3 regions of the Corynebacterium ciconiae DSM 44920 genome follow, and region 3 is predicted to be linked to each of the others. Evidence: predicted binding sites of a transcription regulator. Region 3 holds the regulator's gene; each other region holds the start of a gene.
What was found. Region 3 encodes LexA, which represses DNA repair genes until DNA is damaged. Its sites were predicted from a motif close to CGAACANNTGTTCG; they were not measured.
Positions count from the first base shown of each region.

Region 1: CCICO_RS09615 (HNH endonuclease signature motif containing protein) is a predicted target of LexA. The motif match lies at 2,893-2,906, and genes of this name have one in related genera.
Region 2: CCICO_RS03615 (SAV_6107 family HEPN domain-containing protein) is a predicted target of LexA. The motif match lies at 3,024-3,037, and genes of this name have one in related genera.

Region 1 is NZ_CP047189.1:2,183,306-2,189,168, forward strand. Features, by position in the region: gene purL (phosphoribosylformylglycinamidine synthase subunit PurL) at 1-588, opposite strand, end outside; gene purQ (phosphoribosylformylglycinamidine synthase subunit PurQ) at 608-1,279, opposite strand; gene purS (phosphoribosylformylglycinamidine synthase subunit PurS) at 1,280-1,522, opposite strand; gene CCICO_RS09605 (lipase family alpha/beta hydrolase) at 1,635-2,237, shown strand; gene CCICO_RS09610 (hypothetical protein) at 2,383-2,817, shown strand; gene CCICO_RS09615 (HNH endonuclease signature motif containing protein) at 2,983-4,308, shown strand; gene CCICO_RS09620 (siderophore-interacting protein) at 4,389-5,228, shown strand; gene CCICO_RS09625 (iron-siderophore ABC transporter substrate-binding protein) at 5,225-5,863, opposite strand, start outside.
Region 2 is NZ_CP047189.1:821,240-827,102, reverse strand. Features, by position in the region: gene rsmH (16S rRNA (cytosine(1402)-N(4))-methyltransferase RsmH) at 1-656, opposite strand, end outside; gene mraZ (division/cell wall cluster transcriptional repressor MraZ) at 849-1,280, opposite strand; gene CCICO_RS03620 (DUF3040 domain-containing protein) at 1,909-2,313, opposite strand; gene CCICO_RS03615 (SAV_6107 family HEPN domain-containing protein) at 2,508-2,939, opposite strand; gene CCICO_RS03610 (GNAT family N-acetyltransferase) at 3,144-3,665, shown strand; gene metF (methylenetetrahydrofolate reductase [NAD(P)H]) at 3,662-4,597, opposite strand; gene CCICO_RS03600 (polyprenyl synthetase family protein) at 4,863-5,863, shown strand, end outside.
Region 3 is NZ_CP047189.1:1,529,473-1,535,335, reverse strand. Features, by position in the region: gene CCICO_RS06770 (carbohydrate kinase family protein) at 1-817, opposite strand, end outside; gene sugR (transcriptional regulator SugR) at 814-1,593, opposite strand; gene lexA (transcriptional repressor LexA) at 2,180-2,878, opposite strand; gene nrdR (transcriptional regulator NrdR) at 3,931-4,395, shown strand; gene hrpA (ATP-dependent RNA helicase HrpA) at 4,474-5,863, opposite strand, start outside.

The sequences.
Region 1 (5,863 bases), 650 kb from region 3:
CAGGGCGTTGACCAGCGGGTTGCCCGCATAGGAGGGGTCAAACACGGTTTCGCCGCCGATATTCGGTAGGCCGAGGCAGTTGCCGTAGTGGGAGATGCCGTCCACCACGCCCGGCAGGACGCGCTGGGTGTCCGGGGCGTCGGCGGGGCCGAAGCGCAGTTGGTCCATCACCGCGATGGGGCGGGCGCCCATGGCCATAATGTCGCGAACGATGCCGCCCACACCCGTGGCCGCGCCCTGGTGGGGCTCCACATAGGAGGGGTGGTTGTGGGATTCCACGCGGAAGGTCACGGCGTTGCCGTCGCCGATGTCCACCACGCCAGCGTTCTCGCCGATGCCGGCCAGAATCTTGGAGGCCATCTCCTCGGTGGTGGTTTCGCCGAAGTAGCGCAGATGCACCTTGGAGGACTTATAGGAGCAGTGCTCGGACCACATCACCGAGTACATCGCCAGCTCGGCGTCGGTGGGGCGGCGACCCAAGATCTCGGTGATGCGCTGGTATTCGTCATCCTTGAGGCCGAGTTCCGCATAAGGCTGCGGGGCGTGGGGGTCCTGGGTGGCGGCGGCCACTGTGTCATTGAACGTCATGAATAGTACTTCCCTTGTCCTAGGCGGCGACTCGTCCGATAGCAGAAAGGAACAGCTCCAACCCGTCGAGCGAGGGGCCAGTGAGCTCTTCCACGGCGTGCTCTGGGTGCGGCATCAGGCCCACCACGCGGCCATTCTCCGAGCACACGCCCGCAATGCGGTTCATGGATCCGTTGAAATTATCGGTGTAGCGAAACACCACCCGCCCGGTATCTTCCAGCTGCTTAATAGTTTCGGCGCTGGCTTGGAAGCGGCCTTCCCCGTGCTTGGCGGGGATGAGGATCTTTTGCCCCTCGCTCAGAGTGGAAGTCCAGGCCGTGTCGGCGTTCGCCACCTCGAGATACGTATCGACACAATGAAAATGCAGGCCTTGGTTCCTGGTGAGCGCCCCAGGAAGCAGACCTGCTTCTGTCAAAATCTGGAAACCATTACAGATCCCCAGCACCGGCATGCCCTTCGTGGCTGCCTCGATCACCGATTCCATCACCGGCGCCAGCGCAGAAATCGCACCGGAGCGCAGATAGTCCCCATAGGAGAAACCGCCCGGCACCACCACGGCATCCACCCCATGGAGATCCGTATCTTTATGCCACAGGCTCACCGCCTCCGCGCCAGCGAGACGCACCGCACGGGAGGCGTCGACATCATCGAGCGTGCCTGGGAAGGTAATGACACCAATCTTCGCGCTCACTTACACCACCTCAACGCCGAGGACCTCGAAGTCCTCGATCACGGTGTTCGCCAGCAGCTTCTCGGCCACCTTCTCCAGATCCTCCGGGGTGACGGTGTCTTCAACGTCTAGCACGAAACGCTTACCCTGACGCACATCGTTCACGCCCTCAACACCCAGCCGGCCGAGCGCACGCACCACAGCCTGACCTTGGGGATCGAGAATTTCCGTCTTGGGCATCACGTTCACAACTACACGAGCCATAAGTTTTTGCTCCCTTATCACGCATGGATTCTAGGCCCACCCAGCTTAACGCTTTCACAGGACATTCCCATCTCATTTGCCCGCAGCGGGGGTGAGGCCACATGCTTAAGGCATGCTTCGACATGTGATCCCGCGGCGCGGCCGACTCCCTGAACTGCACAGTTCCGGCCGGCTCGTGGTTCTGCTCCACGGCACACTCAGCTCGCCCGGCAACTTCGCAGAACTCGCCACAGAACTCGATGCACGAGGCCGACGCGTCATCGCCCCCGAGTATGGTCGCCGCGGCACCGCACCCCTCAACGACTGTGTCGCCGAGGTGCGTTCCATGCTTATCGACGCCAACTCGCACCTCGACATCATCGGGCATTCCCTTGGCGGGCTGGTGGGGCTCCTCGCCGCCGACTGCCCCGAACTCCAGGGACGCATCGGACGCATCATCGGGCTTGGAGCCTGTTGGCGCGGAGTGCCACCCCACTCGGCACTCAGCCAGATGCTCATCTCTCGCCTCTTGGGGCGCAGTTTCACCGATATCATGCAGCCCTTCGCACCAGTCGTGCCCGAGGGGGTAGACATTGTGTCCATAATCAGCAGCCACGACACGTCCGTTCCGGAATACTCCTCACGGCTCGGCCGAGTCATTGAGCTCTCTGGCGTGCATCACGCTCGGATTCCCGACGAGGTGGAGACCGTGTGCGCGGCGTTGGAGGAGGAGTGAGGGACGGCCCGGCGGTTGAGCATTGGCGGCCGAGTATTGGCGGCTATCGATGCACTCCCAAATGTGCAATGCTAGACCGCACCCAATTAATTGGTGAGGGAAAGTATGTGGAGTCGCCGTATTCCCTCAACCTTAGGAGACCGCCATGGGATCCACCCTTAGCGTCCGCTGCATACCTACCGAGCTGCGCGAAAGCTACTCCTCCCACCCGCTATGCCCACTCGTACTAGAGCTGGCAAACGACCCCATCCTGCGCTTTGACGTGGAGAGCGACATTGACGCCCGCGTCCGCCACCGCGCCGCCCACCGGGCGCTCGTTACCGACGGCGTCTGCCTGCGCCAGCTGCCTCTACTTGCTGCATTCCTACAGGCGCGGCCCATCTTCTCGGCGATGCACTATGAAATTGTGCAACGTAGCGTCGGCACGCTCGACGCCGCCACCGCGGTAGAGGTGGATCTCACCCTGCTGTGGCAGCTCCTTCCGGACTCTGACAACCACACACTTCCCTGCCCCTTTGAGCTGCAGCGGCTGGTGCTCTGGGTTCTCAGCTCCACAACGGAGAATGTGCAGTATGACTGAGGTGTTCGAACCTACCTGAGAGGCTTGCGATGCTTACGTGCTGGTTCGATTAGGAATGTGCAGAACTTGCTCTATCGAACCTATGTTCTATTCAGCCCTAGACAGTGTCCCGCGTCGGTGGCATACTAAGCCCAACAAAACAACCACCCGAACATAAGGACACTCATGATAGATCCCCAGGCTTTCCCCTTTCCCGACGATCACCACTACCAGGGTTTCTTCGGCTACTCCTCGGTCAAGCGGCGAATACACGATGAGTCACTCCGCTTCTGCCACGAGCGCCACTGGGAGCCCGACTCCCCGCTGAGTTCGGAGCTCACCCTCAGCGAGTTCGACCCCCTAGCGGAGAATGCTCGGCGCATCCGCTTCGCACTGCACCTTTTCCGCCAATACGAGGAGCAGCAGGAGCATTACGACGCCTTCTGCTCCTACATGGCCAAACGCTATAGCTGTACCGATGGCTACATTCTGAAGCACCTTGACCTCGCTCAGGCGCTGCTCCGCTTCCCACTGATAGCGGCCTTCCTCAATCTCAGGCCGGTGTTTAACGAGGCTCACCTGTGGGCCTTCACCTACGCGGTGGAGGCCATGCAGGATGAGTTCACCGCCGAGTTCGAAGTGCGCTTCCTCGATCGAATACTCCCCCGAGTCGACCGCCAGGCGCTCAAAGGCCCCTACTGGCTACGCTCCCGCATTGCCGAGATCCTCCGGATGATTGACCCACCGGCCGCCGAAACCGATCAGCCCGACCCCCAGCGCGAGGAGCACGAGTGGGTGGACCTCCAGCACAACCCGCTGACAAATACCTACACCATCACCGCTAACCTCAACGCTCACCGCGGCATGCTGGTAGCCGAGGCCATCTCGGCAGCCGCCCGCGATGGGCGCACCCGCGCGGACGGGTTCGTGGGCCTAATCCTCAATAGCATCGACCTCGACGTGGTCATGCACGTCTACGGCGACTGGTTCAACAAAGGCGCTTGGACCCCGACCACCGGCTGGCTCGGGGATCTCGCCACAGACGAGGTCCTCAGCTGGATCACCCACCTTCAGCTACTGTCCGACTCAGAAAAGCCCGGATACGCCCCCACCGAGGCGCAGCGCCACGAGGTGATCGCCCGCTACGGATGTTGCAACCACCCCGGCTGCCCGGTCCCCGCCAACCGCTGCGAGATCGACCACATCGCCGAATGGCACGAGGGTGACCTAACGGCCACCTGGAACCTCCAGCCGCTGTGCAAGCGGCACCACAACATGAAGACCCTTGGCGAGTACACCGTCACGGTCGACCCGCAGGGCACCACCACGTGGCGCTCCAAGACCGGCGAGATTTCCCGCTCGGTCGCAGAGGGGGTGTCCTCCAAGATGCGGCGCGTCAGCCTAGACAACCGGATGACCCGCCGAAAGAGGGTCAAGCGGCAAAAGAATGAGCGCGTCATGGCCGCCACCGGCACCACCCCAGAAGACCGCAACGAGCCGGCCCCCTTCTAGAGCCGAACAGAGAGAACTGAATAGCGACCACACAGGAACATAGATTAGGCTATCCTCGCCTTAAGTCAAGGAAAGGATGTATGTTGAACAGCCCCTACCAAAGCCTGACACTGCCCAAAGCCCCTCGGCGTAACGATCCTCAGATCATCACCGCTGAGGTGGCGAGCCGCGAGTGGATCGCCCCGCGACTACTCAGGATCACGCTGGCGGCCGAGGAGTTCCACCATTTTCGCCTCACAGGGCCCGATGAGTACTTCGGACTTTTCATGCCCCCACCGGGCACCAACTACGAACCGCTCGAGCCCTATAACGGAGGTAATATTCGCCAGCACACCTGCTACCTACCTGAGGAGCAGCGACCAGCGCTGCGGTGGTACACCGTTAGGAAGCTCGACCCCACCGCTGGGACCATCACCGTCGACATCGCCACCCACGGCGTTACCGACCCCAACACCGAAGGCATCGGCCCCGGACTGCGCTGGGCGTTGAGCGTTCAGCCCGGCGCGGCAGTCGGATACTTTAGCGCCCAAGGGCTGTGGTGTCACGCCCATCCCGAGCAATTGCTCATCGGCGATGCATCCTCCACACCTTCGATTCTCGCGATCCTTGAGTTTCTTGAGTACACAGCGCCAGAAAGCTTGGAACACGTCTCGGTGCTCGTGCTCACGGAAGACCCCGATGATCTAGAGCCAGGGTTGGTGGAACGATGGAGCGCACAACTGCAGTCGTGCCGCGTACAGTACGGCTCCTCGGTAGAGCCCACCCCACTACTCGAGGCCTACCACCCTGGCTACGTGTGGGGCTGTGGCGAGCAATCACTCAGTCGAGCGGTCAAACGCCATGCCTCAGAAAAATGGGGGCTTCCAGCACACAACATTCGCTGGAGCCCCTATTGGATCTACGGTTCGCCTAGGCCCTAAACCTTGGAAATGGCCTCGTCAATCAGTTTCTTGTAGCGATCAAGCATCCATGGCACGCTCAATGGGTTAATCATCGACGATGCTGTGACAAGCGACTGGTCAGTGGGTGCCACCTCGGATCCGCGTTCAATGGCGGGGATCCGAGAATAGGCTGGGTCTTCATGCATCTGGGTCCGATTCTCCTCATCTCGATAGAATGTGAAAATTAGATCGGAGCCGTCTAGCTTGTCCAAGTTTTCAGGACTCAGCGGTGCAGAATCGGTGCCCTCGACGATATCTTTCTCTAGCTCCTCCACTACGGGATCCACGGCCAAACCAAGCTTCCTCACCACGGCCACACGCTGCTCGTCAGGCATAAAGACGCCTAGAGCCTCAGGCCCGGTGTTGTAGATGAAGCTGAAGGTAGTGTCCTTGTAATTCGGCTCCTCGGCCGCCGCAAATTCGTCGTTGATCTCCTTGATGAGTTCGTCCGAACGATCTTTCTCCCCCAGGGCGGTGGCAACGGTGGCAATTTGCTGCTCCCACGTGATTGTCCACGGTTCCTCGGGGTAAGCAACCGTGGGGGCGATCGCACTGAGCTGATCGTATTGGTCTTGGGTAATACCGGACCACGGCGCCAAGATCAGATCGGGCTC
Region 2 (5,863 bases), 710 kb from region 3:
TCCACGAGGCGGGCGGAGGAGTCGAAGGGCTCTTTCTCACGCTCTCGCACGATGGCGCTGGCAATCTTGCCCGCGAAACGCTCATCACCATAGGTTTTGAGAATGCGCGCGAGATCGCCGTGGGTGTAGGTATTGAGCACATCTGCTGCTGTGAGCCGCTGGGTATTATCCATGCGCATGTCCAGCGGGGCGTCCACCTTGTAGGCGAAGCCCCGATCAATCTGATCAAGCTGCATGGACGAGACCCCGAGATCAGCCAAGGCACCGGCTATTCCGTGCTGCTGAGCACGGATAGCGGCCGGGGCCGTGGAGTTATCGATCTCAGCGCCGAGATCATCAAAACGCGCGTGAATCGGGCAGAAACGCGCGCCGAAGCGCTCCAAGCGCTCGGTCGCCTCCGCTAGAGAGCGCGCGTCGCGATCCACGCCGATAACGAAACAATGAGGGAAACTCGAAAGAAAGTGTTCGGTGTGACCACCGGCGCCGAGAGTGGCATCCACGATCACAGGATGTTCGATTGCCTCGATCGCCGGGGCCAGCAGCTCGGTGACACGATCGCGCAGCACAGGGACATGACCATGATTGGCCGCTAGATCCTGGGCCTGGGCGCTGTGTGTATCCACGTCACGTTCCTGTTGTGTGTGCTGTGCCGTCATGGTGTGCGATCGCACCCCCTCTCGCTGTGAGTCGTGCAGGTAAATAGATGTGTGCTCTCACCGGATACGTCGGCGGTGCATATAGAGCTCCGTCCGAGGGAACATTCTGGTATCGGGGAAGTACACCAGAACTTCAACCTCAGCCGGAGGTCTACACACACCGCGCATGGGCGTATCGGCAGCGAGCCTGTGCTAAATGAAGCCGTCCAAGACGTCATCCTCCGCCTCAGCGAAAGAATCCTCCGTTTCGGCTTGGTACGCAGCCCACGCCTCGGCGTCCCAGATCTCTAGGAAGTCGACCGAGCCGATCACCACGCACTCCTTTTTCAAGGCCGCGTACTCGCGATGCGCTGCAGACAGGGTGATCCTGCCGTGGCCATCGGGGCGTTGCTCGTCCGCACTCGCAGCGAGGTTGCGAATAAACGCCCTCGCCTTGGGATTGGTGCGAGACACCGCCGCCGCCTTCCGTGCTCGGGCAGCGAACTCCTCTCGGGGATACACCGCCAAGCTGTGGTCCTGGCCTTTCGTGACCATGAGGCCGCCCGCTAGCTCCTCGCGGAACTTTGCCGGCAGCGTCAAGCGCCCCTTGTCATCGAGCTTCGGGGTGTAGGTGCCAAGAAACATGGGTTAATTGGCCTCCTTTTAGCGTGTCAGTCACCTCGAAACCCAGTGATGCGGGATGCGTAGTCAACGCGGCACTCAGGTGCGCATCTCGTATGCCTTCGATATCCAATTTCCTGCCCGCCGAGCAGCCACATCAGGGCCGGCCGGCTGACCTAGGCCCCACAATACCCCACTTTCCCCCACTTTTGACAGTTAGCGGCGCGTAATTCTTTTTCGCTTTCCTAAATGCACAGTTCACAGGCATATTTTTCGGTGGGAGACAGTGGGAGACGGGCCAAGAGAAGCTGGATTTTTTCGCCACACTGGCGCACTGGAGACGACTAGAGTGCGCCCTTTTCCCACCATCCCCACACTCACCACAGCTACCTTTCCGCTTTTCAACTGCGATATCTCCTCGCCCCACACTCCCCCACCCTCACAGGTGGGGCGTAGTGGGGGATCGCGGTGGGAGAAAGTGGGGAATTGCGGACAGACCAAAGACAACCCCGCGCGCCCCAATCCCTCCCCCACGGCCGCAACCCAGGCGAGGCTCGGTTCAAGGCGCAGAAAAAAGCGCGCACCCTCAGAGGGCGCGCGCAGTATTTGAAGTAGAAGCTGTGTGAGCTCCTTAAGCGGAAAGGGCTACGGTTTAGCGATCACCGAAACGACGTCGGAATCGATCTTCCATCGAGCTGCTATCCCGACTTGGGGCCGCCGAGGGGCGGGAGCTGCCGACGGTGCGCAGCTTGGGCCCTGCGGGAGCAGCGGTAGGATCATCGCCGCCGCGCAGCATCCACAGCCCGGCACCGAACATAATGAGAAAGCCCACGACACTGAGTGCAATGAACCACAGGTTGGTCTGACTCAGGGCAATACCACCAACTAGGACAAGAAGGCCGATCACACCAACGGCGATTCCGCGTAGGCTCAGAGCCCCCGAACCACCACCGAAACCGGACTCCTCCTCAATCGAGGAGCCAAACTTGGGATCATCTGCAAGTAGTGACTGCTCAATCTCACGGAGAAGCTTTTGCTCCTGCTCTGAAAGCGACACTGTTCCTCCCGGGCGGGTGTGTGGCTGGGCTCTATCGGCAGAGCGCCTGCGGTGATGGGGTCTTCAAACTACTACAACGAGCCACCGACGAGAATTGTTCCGCCCACACTCTCGCCGCGATATCTCCACCCCCACTGAGCCACTACCACCCCTGTGCGACAAGCGCCGCGGGGCGGTGGAGGCGATCGAGCTGCCTAGGCTGCCGTAGAGGTGGGATGTAGCTGCTCATCGACTTCGTCTAGAAAGGACTCTACCAGCCGCATCAGGGTACCAACACGGGCTGGAGAAATGTGCCGATCAAGACCATTAAGTGCACGCTGTCGCACCCGGGAGAAGCCTTCAAAGAGGTCCGCATACTCCGCTCCCCTCTTGTCCACTAGCCGTAATTGATCCCACGCCGAGCGTGGCAGACGCCGCCTCTTCCCCACAGGACTATCGGCTACCCTCGCGCCCGCCAGGCGCAATGCCGCCCGGTAGCCGTACTCGAGTGCGTCGAGCAGCTTGCCATCCTGCAGCGCCTGCTGAGCGGCTTCATAATTATCCACCCCGCTCTGAAAAAGGCGAACCTTGTGCGGAGGGCGGGGACGAAGAGGAGAAACGGTGGAAGATACGATCGGGGTGGCCATAGCTAGCTCCTTAAATATGTGCGTCTGCTGTGTACGTTCATCTGTGACACTAGGCCGCCCAGGGGACACCCCATCCGATATGTTCGAACACGTGTGCGAGTTTACTGTTCGACTGATTCCACCTACGCACGTCTGCGAAAAATGGTTGGATTAGTAGGTATGACCGTGGAGGAAATACGCGAGCTCAACACAGTCGAATTTTGTATGCTCGCGCCGCATTTGGTGGACATCTATATCCGCGCGATGGGCTACGACCCCGCCATGTCCGACTCCCGGATTTCCGCGTGGAGGCACAACTCCCGCAATCGCGATTTTCATGCCTTCGCCGCAGTGCGCGACCGTGCCGTTGTGGGAGTGGCCTATGGATTCCGCAGCAACACCACCCAGTGGTGGTTTAATCAGGTTTATCACGGTGTTCGCCAGAGCTATGGGCCACAGAGCCCCCAGCTCGATATTCTCGCCGACTATTTCGAACTCTCCGAGATCCACGTCGACCCCGCCTATCAGGGCCGCGGCATCGGCCGTCGCCTCATCACAGCGCTTATCGACGCCGCCCCCACGCACATTCTCCTCTCGACCCCAGAAACCGCCGGGGAAAATAACCGCGCCTTTAGCCTCTACCGTTCCCTCGGCTTTGAGGACCTCCTGCGCGATTTCCGCTTCCTCGGCGACTCTCGCCCCTTTGCGGTGCTCTACCTGCCTCGCGACACCGGCGCCGCAGGCTAGGCGGCAGCCTGCCATTTGGGCGCCATGCCCAAGTTGTGCAAAACCTCTTGGGTGGCACGGGCAAAGTTCATCGTCATGAAGTGCAGATCCTCCACACCTTCGTCGATAAGCCTCTCGGCCATTTCAGACGTTACCTCGATACCCACGGCCCGAACGTGCTCATCGGTCTTCGCCGAACGCAGGCGCCGCTCAAGTGAGGAGGGCAAAGAGGAGCCAGAAAGCTCGACCTGGCGACGCGCGGAACGCAGGCTCGTAATCGGCATCAGCCCAGGAATGACCGGCTTCACCCCATGCACCGGATCCGCGGCGGCAAGTCGATCACGGAGCCGCAGAAAATGCTCGACGTCAAAGAACATCTGCGTGATGGAGAATTCAGCCCCGGCGCGAAGCTTTTCCAAAGTCCAGTGGGTGTCGGCCTCAAGGTTCTCGGCGCGGTAATGCCCTTCGGGGAAGCTCGCGACACCGATGGTGAAGTCGCGGCATTCCTCGATTGATTTCGTGAGCCGGATGAGATCGATGGCGTAGTTGAGCCCACCTTCGGTGGGAACCCACTCCCCGAGCGGGTCCCCCGGTGGATCGCCGCGTAGGGCCAGAAGGTTCGTCAAGCCCAGGGAGGCATAGTCCTTCAGGATGGATTCCAGCTGTGCGGCAGAGTGTTCCACCAGTGTGAGATGTACCAAGGTAGTCAGGGGGTGTTGAGACAGCCGGCGCGCGATGCGGCCGGTGCGCTCGCGGGTGGTTCCGCCCGCCCCATAGGTGACCGAGGCAAACGCCGCCCCAAGGTCGTGGAAGGTGCTCGCCGCATCCCACATGCGCTGCTCGGCTGCGTCGTCGCGCGGGGGCATAAATTCCACCGAGAAGGCCACGCGGGAATCGCGCGGGGCGGTGATGGCGTCGATAACCGAACGGTGCTGCGGCTGTGTAGTGGACATGGTGGTGCATTAAAGCACAGACAAACCGCTTTGTGCGTGAATTGCCCCCAAAAGTGAACAGAGCGGTTCATTTTTGGGCGAAATCACTGTTACCGGACGCGCATGGATTCCACCGGGCGGACTGCCGCGCTGGGGCGCACGCACCGCGTGTCTGGGGTACACGCTAGAGTCAACATAGATACAACCTAGGCCCTCCTTGCCGCCGGTTGGGGCCGTGCCGGCCCCCGCACCCTATCGATCTGGAGAGACCGTGATGTCGACACACATGGAGCTGTTCACTGACCCCATTCAGGCCGTACCGCCGGTCGTGCGTGAACATCTAGTGAGCTATTGCGCGCAGCGTAATCATGACTCCCTCGCAATGGACGAACACGTCCACCTCGGCACCGCAGTGTTGGAGGATTTCGTTCTCGGCGGCGGTAAGCGCATGCGCCCGTTGTTTGGCTGGACCGGCTTCATGGGGGCCCACACCCCCGAGTGCAGCGAGAACATCGAGGCTGTCACCACTGCCCTGTCGGCCTTGGAGTTCATTCAAGCCTGCGCTTTGATCCACGATGACATCATTGATTCCTCGGATACCCGGCGCGGATTCCCCACCGTGCACCGACGGGTGGAGGCCTATCACCGCGAGCATGGTTTCTCTGGCGATGCCCGTCATTTCGGCGAGTCGGTGGCCATCTTGGTGGGCGATATGGCATTGGTCTACGCCGATGACATGGTGATGGACTCGGGATTGTCGGACGCGGCGCTGCGCCGGATCCGCGAGCCGTGGCGGGCGATGCGCCACGAGGTGATCGGCGGACAGATCCTCGATATCACCATTGAGTCCAAGGGCGTCGAGGGGGTCGAGGCCCCCATGCGCGTTAATCGCTATAAGACGGCCGCCTACACCATCGAACGTCCTCTGCACTTGGGGGCGGCTATTGCCGGTGCCGATGAGCGCACCATCGCCGCCTACCGGGCATACGGCCACGACGTGGGCATTGCTTTCCAGCTGCGCGATGACGTGTTGGGAGTCTTCGGCGATCCAGCCATCACGGGCAAGCCAGCAGGCGATGACCTCCGAGAAGGAAAGCGCACGGTGCTGGTGGCACGCACCCTCAAGATTCTTGATGCCCGCGCCCCTGAGCGCGCAGCACGCTTGCGCGAAGGCCTCGGCCACGTAGATAGCCCCGCCGAGATTCGCGAGTTGGCGGATATCATCGCCGAATCGGGGGCCGTGGATGAGGTAGAAGCACACATCACGGAGTTGAAGAATCAGGCACT
Region 3 (5,863 bases):
CGACGAGACTGTCGCGCCACGGGATGGACACATAGCCAGGGGTGCCGGTATAGCACCCCAAAGCGCTCAAGGATTCGCTCAGCATGAGGCTGTGGCGGCGATCGATGCTTATGAGGAGGGTGCGAATGCCGGCATCGAGCAGGGGCTGGCAGCTACGTGCGATATCAGCAGCGCAGGTGTCCGGCTCGGAATATATGCGAGAGCGCAGCTCCTCGGCGTCGCTGCGGGCCCACGTGGCGATGTCTTCGAGGTGGCACATCACTGAATGCGGTGCAATAGTGCCCACTTGGCGCAACACAGCCTGAAGGGCGGGGCCAGTGGAGGCGATGGAAACCTTCTTGGTGGGGTGGTACAGACACAAGCTACGCAAAACATCCGAATACCAGCCGTGGGTAGCAACGATCGGCAGCGGGCCGGTCAGTAGTACCGAGCCGCGGTGTTCGGCGGCCGCCACCGTCTTATCGCGCAGCATGGCCAGCTGATGGCTATCGAGAGGCATCGGCGGGTCGCGGAATTCAGTGGTGGTCAGATCCGATTCGATCACCGCGGAGTGCATGGGAATGGGGCCCGGCACCTCGATGTAGTCGTGGGCTAATCCCATCTCATTAATCAGCCGCATATAGTGACTGATCTCTGGAGCGGGAAAGAGTGCTTGGGCAGACTGGCCCGCGAGGTATAGCGCATAAGCGACATTGGTGCCCGTGCCTCCAGCAGTGATGCTCACGTCACTGAAGTGGTTAATATCCCCAGCAACAATAGGGGAGGAGATGCGGGCGGCGCGTTGCAGGACCGGGGTGGGTGTGACGCAGAGAATCATTGGGCGCACACCACGTGGACGCCGCGCTCACGGAGATTGTCCACGAAGGTCTGGGGAGCCCCTGCATCCGTAATGAGAACATCGATATCAGTGATCGAGGCGAAGCTCACGAGATAGTCGCTACCCAGCTTGGTGGAGTCACACAACACCACTACCTTGCGGGCGTTGGTAATCATGGCGCGTTTGACTGCGGCCTCCTGGGAGTCTGCAGTGGACAGACCGTGATCGAGGGTGAGGGCATTGGTGCCGATGAACGCCACGTCTGCGCGCATCAATGCCAAAGTTCGCAGTGCAGTATCGCCCACCACGGCTTGGGTGATGGCACGCACCGATCCGCCAAGCAGCTGAACCTCATCCAAACCAGTGCTAGCCAAGTGCATGGCATGGGCGAGGCAGTTGGTCACGATCGACCAAGCGCGGGCGTTGGGATGCTCAGAGATGAGTTCACACAGAGCGGAGATCGAGGTGCCGGCGTCTAGGAACATTCCGCCGGAGCGCTCGGGCAGGAACTCCACCGCAGCCCGTGCAATAGCGGATTTGGCCCCAGAGGCGGAGCGGGAGCGGGCATCCACGCTGAACTCCGCGGTTTGGAAGCTCTGGCTAGCGACGGCACCGCCGTGAACGCGGTGGACTGTTCCCTCGGAGTCCAAGACGGCGAGATCGCGGCGAATCGTCTCAGCAGTGACACCAAACTTGGTGGCCAGTTCCGTGACATTCACGCGGCCTTCGATGGAAGTCAACGAGGCAATCTGCCTCCGGCGTTCTTCGGCGTACATCGGTGTCCACTCTCCTCAAGCTAGAACGAGCACTTCCGTATACAGCCGCACACGATCACATGAGCGGGGCCATACACAGACAAGCACCCACGGTGCAGGCCGTGCCAGCGGCACGCAGGCAGGGCATAAACGCGAGCAGCGGGCGGGGCACGGCAGGTGAAAATAAAGGTTCACAGCATGCACTATGTGGGTTTGGTATCGAATTATGTAGATCTATTTTCGCACGATCGGGCGAGAACCTAGAAGGAATCGGGCTAAGTTCCACACCGTAGTGTGGCATTGCAGTGGTTCGTGTTTGCCCATCGCCCCCGAGCGGTGAGCGATGAACACAACCATAGTGGCAGGTCGTGCCGTGATGAACTGCTGTGACGCCCAGTGGTTCGGCGTGTCAGTGCGATGGGTTGTCCGATGTTGTTACGTTGGCAACAGTGGGCGATAACGCACAGTACAAACCCCACGAATGAGGGTAAAAACCCGTTCGTGGGGTGGGAGAGTGGGTCCTGCAGGGCGCTCGAGGCGTGGACTTGAGTCCGATTATTAGCGTCGCGGGCGCCGGTGCCGATGCTGGGTGTGGGAATTGACCCGCTTAGAGCTTGCGCATCACGGAGACGACCTTGCCGAGGATTTCTGCTTCATCGCCCTTGATCCAATCAAATTCCACATTGTGCGGAACCAGCCACACGCCACTGCGATCCTTATGGAATTCCTTCACGGTGGCTTCGCCATCGATCATGGCCGCAACAAATTCCCCAATCTCAGCCACCGGCTGAGAACGCACCACGACCCAGTCGCCGTTCAGGATTCCGGCATCCTTCATGGATTCGCCGACTACTTGGAGCATGAAGAGCTCACCATCACCCACGATGTCCTGGGGTAGTGGGTAGTAGCTTTCTACGTTTTGCTCGGCCAAGATGGGCGAGCCGGCAGCTATGGAACCCACCACGGGAATGTAGGTAGTATTCGACGTGCTTTCCGGCACCTCCTCGGCCGGAGTGGGTTGCTGGTTCTGCTTGGGCTTGGGGCCTGGGCGTTTGGCTGATTCCGGCAAGTGGCGCACATCAACTGCTCGAGGCTTATTAGGATCGCGCCGCAAAAAGCCTTTCTTTTCCAACTCTTTGAGCTGGTAGGCCACAGAAGAGGTGGATTGCAGCCCTGCGGCATCGCCGATCTCACGGATGCTCGGTGGGTAGCCGCGCAGCATCACGGCATCTCGGATCACATCGAGGATGCGGCGCTGGCGATCGGACAGTGAGCTGTAATCGGATTCGGAGGGGGTGCGGGCCATGGAGAGTCCTTTTCGTTCAGTTAACTAGCGCGGATATAGATATAGCGAGGATGAATTGCGGTATGGGCGCCGCACGGTGGGGGCGTGCGGTTTAGCTGCCACGTGAGCATCCGTCGACGCCGGCAGCCGTGGCGCAAACCGAAAGGAACGTGCGGTGTTCGAACGCGTCCAATCGAACATTTTTCTCTTCAAATGATACGGCCGTTGCTGCAGCAGGGCAAGCATCACTGGGATTACACGTGCTACTTGCGCACTTTCGAACACGCTGTCTATAGTCGAACACGTGAGCGGGTGAGTCGTTCGAACGTCCGGTTCGGCCCATATAGTCGCTCACGTTGATAGCCCAAGAATGGCGAAAGGAAAACTCATGACTATCTCTCTGAATCCCGTATCTGCACCTCGTGGCGCCCGCCGTGCTCAGGAATGTGCACCTTATTCTTCTCCCCTCGTGGTGCCGCCAGCGGCAACGTGGGGTGGGGCGCAGCGGCGAGAGCTATCCCAGGATGTTTCTGGTGTTCGAACGCTGGCGGATGCTGATAGAACACCCCGGCGATGCAAGGGGATAGGCGGTGATGCGCGAGCATGCGAAGCCTACAGGACAGGCGAGGGGCCGCGTGCCTCGGTTGTTCGTTCGAACGCAGCCCCGTACTCGTTAAGCGAGGGTGTAACGGGGATGAACCCGCGCGGGCAGTGGCGGACGGCCGTGAAGCAGGCTGTGCTCTCAGCATGTGTGGGGGTGCTGTTGGCGGGCGGTTTCCACGCCGCTATGAGTGCCCAAGAGGAGCAGATGCCCCACACTCCGCCGACCCTGATCACGCACACCGCCAGCGTAAAATAAGTTCCTCGTCCGAGGTGGTTGCCATATGGGTGATACAGCGGCGGGCTTTACCTAGGCACGGTGCACCGACATCGGCGATGCTAGGCAAAGGGTGTGGCTGTTGCTTCGTTAGACTTAAACGCTGGACCGCGTTGAGCACTAGGTCGTGAGAAACCGCGGCGGTGTCGGCGTCGGCCGGCACCTGATCGCACTGGATATGTGAGGAATCAGCACGATGCACTGTCCCTTTTGTCAAAATCAACACTCACGAGTGATTGACTCGCGCGTGATCGACGCCGGTTCGGCCATTCGGCGCCGCCGCGAATGCTCTGACTGTGGTGGGCGGTTTACCACGATCGAAAAGGCCATGCTGCTGGTGCTGAAACGCAATGGCGTGTCCGAACCCTTCAGCCGCGAAAAAGTGATCACCGGTGTGCGTCGTGCCTGCCAAGGCCGCGATGTCTCCGACGATGCGCTCAAGCGCCTCGCCCAAGAGGTGGAGGAGAATGTGCGCAGTCACGGCAGCTCGCAAGTCAACGCCAACGATATCGGTCTAGCCATTCTCGAACCGTTGCGCGAACTGGACGAGGTCGCCTATCTCCGCTTTGCTTCCGTTTATCGTTCCTTTACCAGTGCTGACGACTTTGAAGCGGAGATCCGGAAGATGCGCCGCTCTGCGAAGAAATCCGACACGTTCTAGGCGAGTGCCCCTAGAGGCCGGCGTAGGTGCCTTTTGTCCTCTAGGGACGCGGCAGCGAGACTGTTGCGGCAGTGAATGCTAGCGCAGGCGGGCGATGGCTTTCTCAATGCGCTTGGCAGACACCGGCCCCGAGGTGCCGAGGCGCTGGGCGAAGAGTGAGACTCGTAATTCCTGAATCATCCACCGGATGTCTTTAACCTCGCGGGTGCGGGCGCGTGAGTCCGGCAAGGTAGAGAGCTTGTCGGAAAGGGTTTCCTCGACGGCCTCCACCTCGTCTAAGAGGTCGAAATCTCGGTCTGGGTCTCGTTCCATGTTCTCCAAACGCACCCGCATTGCGGCAAGATAGCGGGGGAGATGACGCAAATGCTCCATGCCGTGTTTTGCCACGGCACCGTGCGGCAGCAGAAACTCCAATTGTTGTTTCATGTCGGCAATGGCGTCGCCCGTCCACTCCTCGAGTTCGCTGGCTAGGTAGGAGTAATCCACTAACCCGGGGGCAAGGGCCACGATGATGGATCGCACTCGGCCTGCGACCTCGGGGCTTACCGCGGCGGTGAGAGCCTCAAACTCCTCAGGGGTGCGCACCGGCCCGCCATGGGCCAGCATCAGATCGCGAATCGCAGTGACCCTGGCGTCCTCAATCAAGCCTGAAGCTTTGCCATGGGGGTAGTTCTCCACCGCAACGCGTTGTTTCAACGGCAATCCATTGAGCATGTGGCGTTGGTTCACTGAGATCGAGCGCATCAACAGGGTCAGCTGGGCGGTGAGCATTGCCGCATCGGCGGCCTCCTTTGTCGGCATCGCCTCAACAACCAGCCCGCCGTCTTTGATCACCAGCGCAGGGTAGGTGGTAAAGCTCTGCCCATCGACCAGGGTGTCATGGGTTTCCGCAATGGCGCCAATCGAGTCGCTATCCCAGCTGCGGGCTGGAGCCTTGGCGCGGGAGTTGGCGCGTTTACGTACCGAGGACTGGATCCGTCCCGCCTGACGCTGTTGTAAGGCGGTGAGATCCTTATCATGATCCACGATCTTTCCGCGCTTATCGATCGCGGCGAAGGTGATGCGTAGATGTGCATCGAGTTTGTCGAAGGAGAAGTCTGAAGGATTAATTCCCCGCGCCCCCAGCCTGGTGAGCCCCTCGGCTAGCTGCTCTGCCACGGTTGAGGTATAGGGCACGAGGGTGGGAAGGACGCGCTCAGCGAAAGTCGGTGCCGGAACAACACTACGACGCAGATGCTTCGGCAGGCTGCGCAGGAGTTCGGTGATGAGCTCGGTGCGCAGGCCAGGTACCAACCATTCGAATTCGGCGGCCTCCACCCCAGCGAGTACTGGAATGGGAATACGCACGGTCACACCATCGAACTCCGAGCCGGGTTCGAACTCGTAGCTGAGATCAAAGACTAAGGAACCCTGCTGCCATTTATCGGGAAAGGCCTCTTCGGCTACGGCCTCGGCTTCGGGGTTGAGT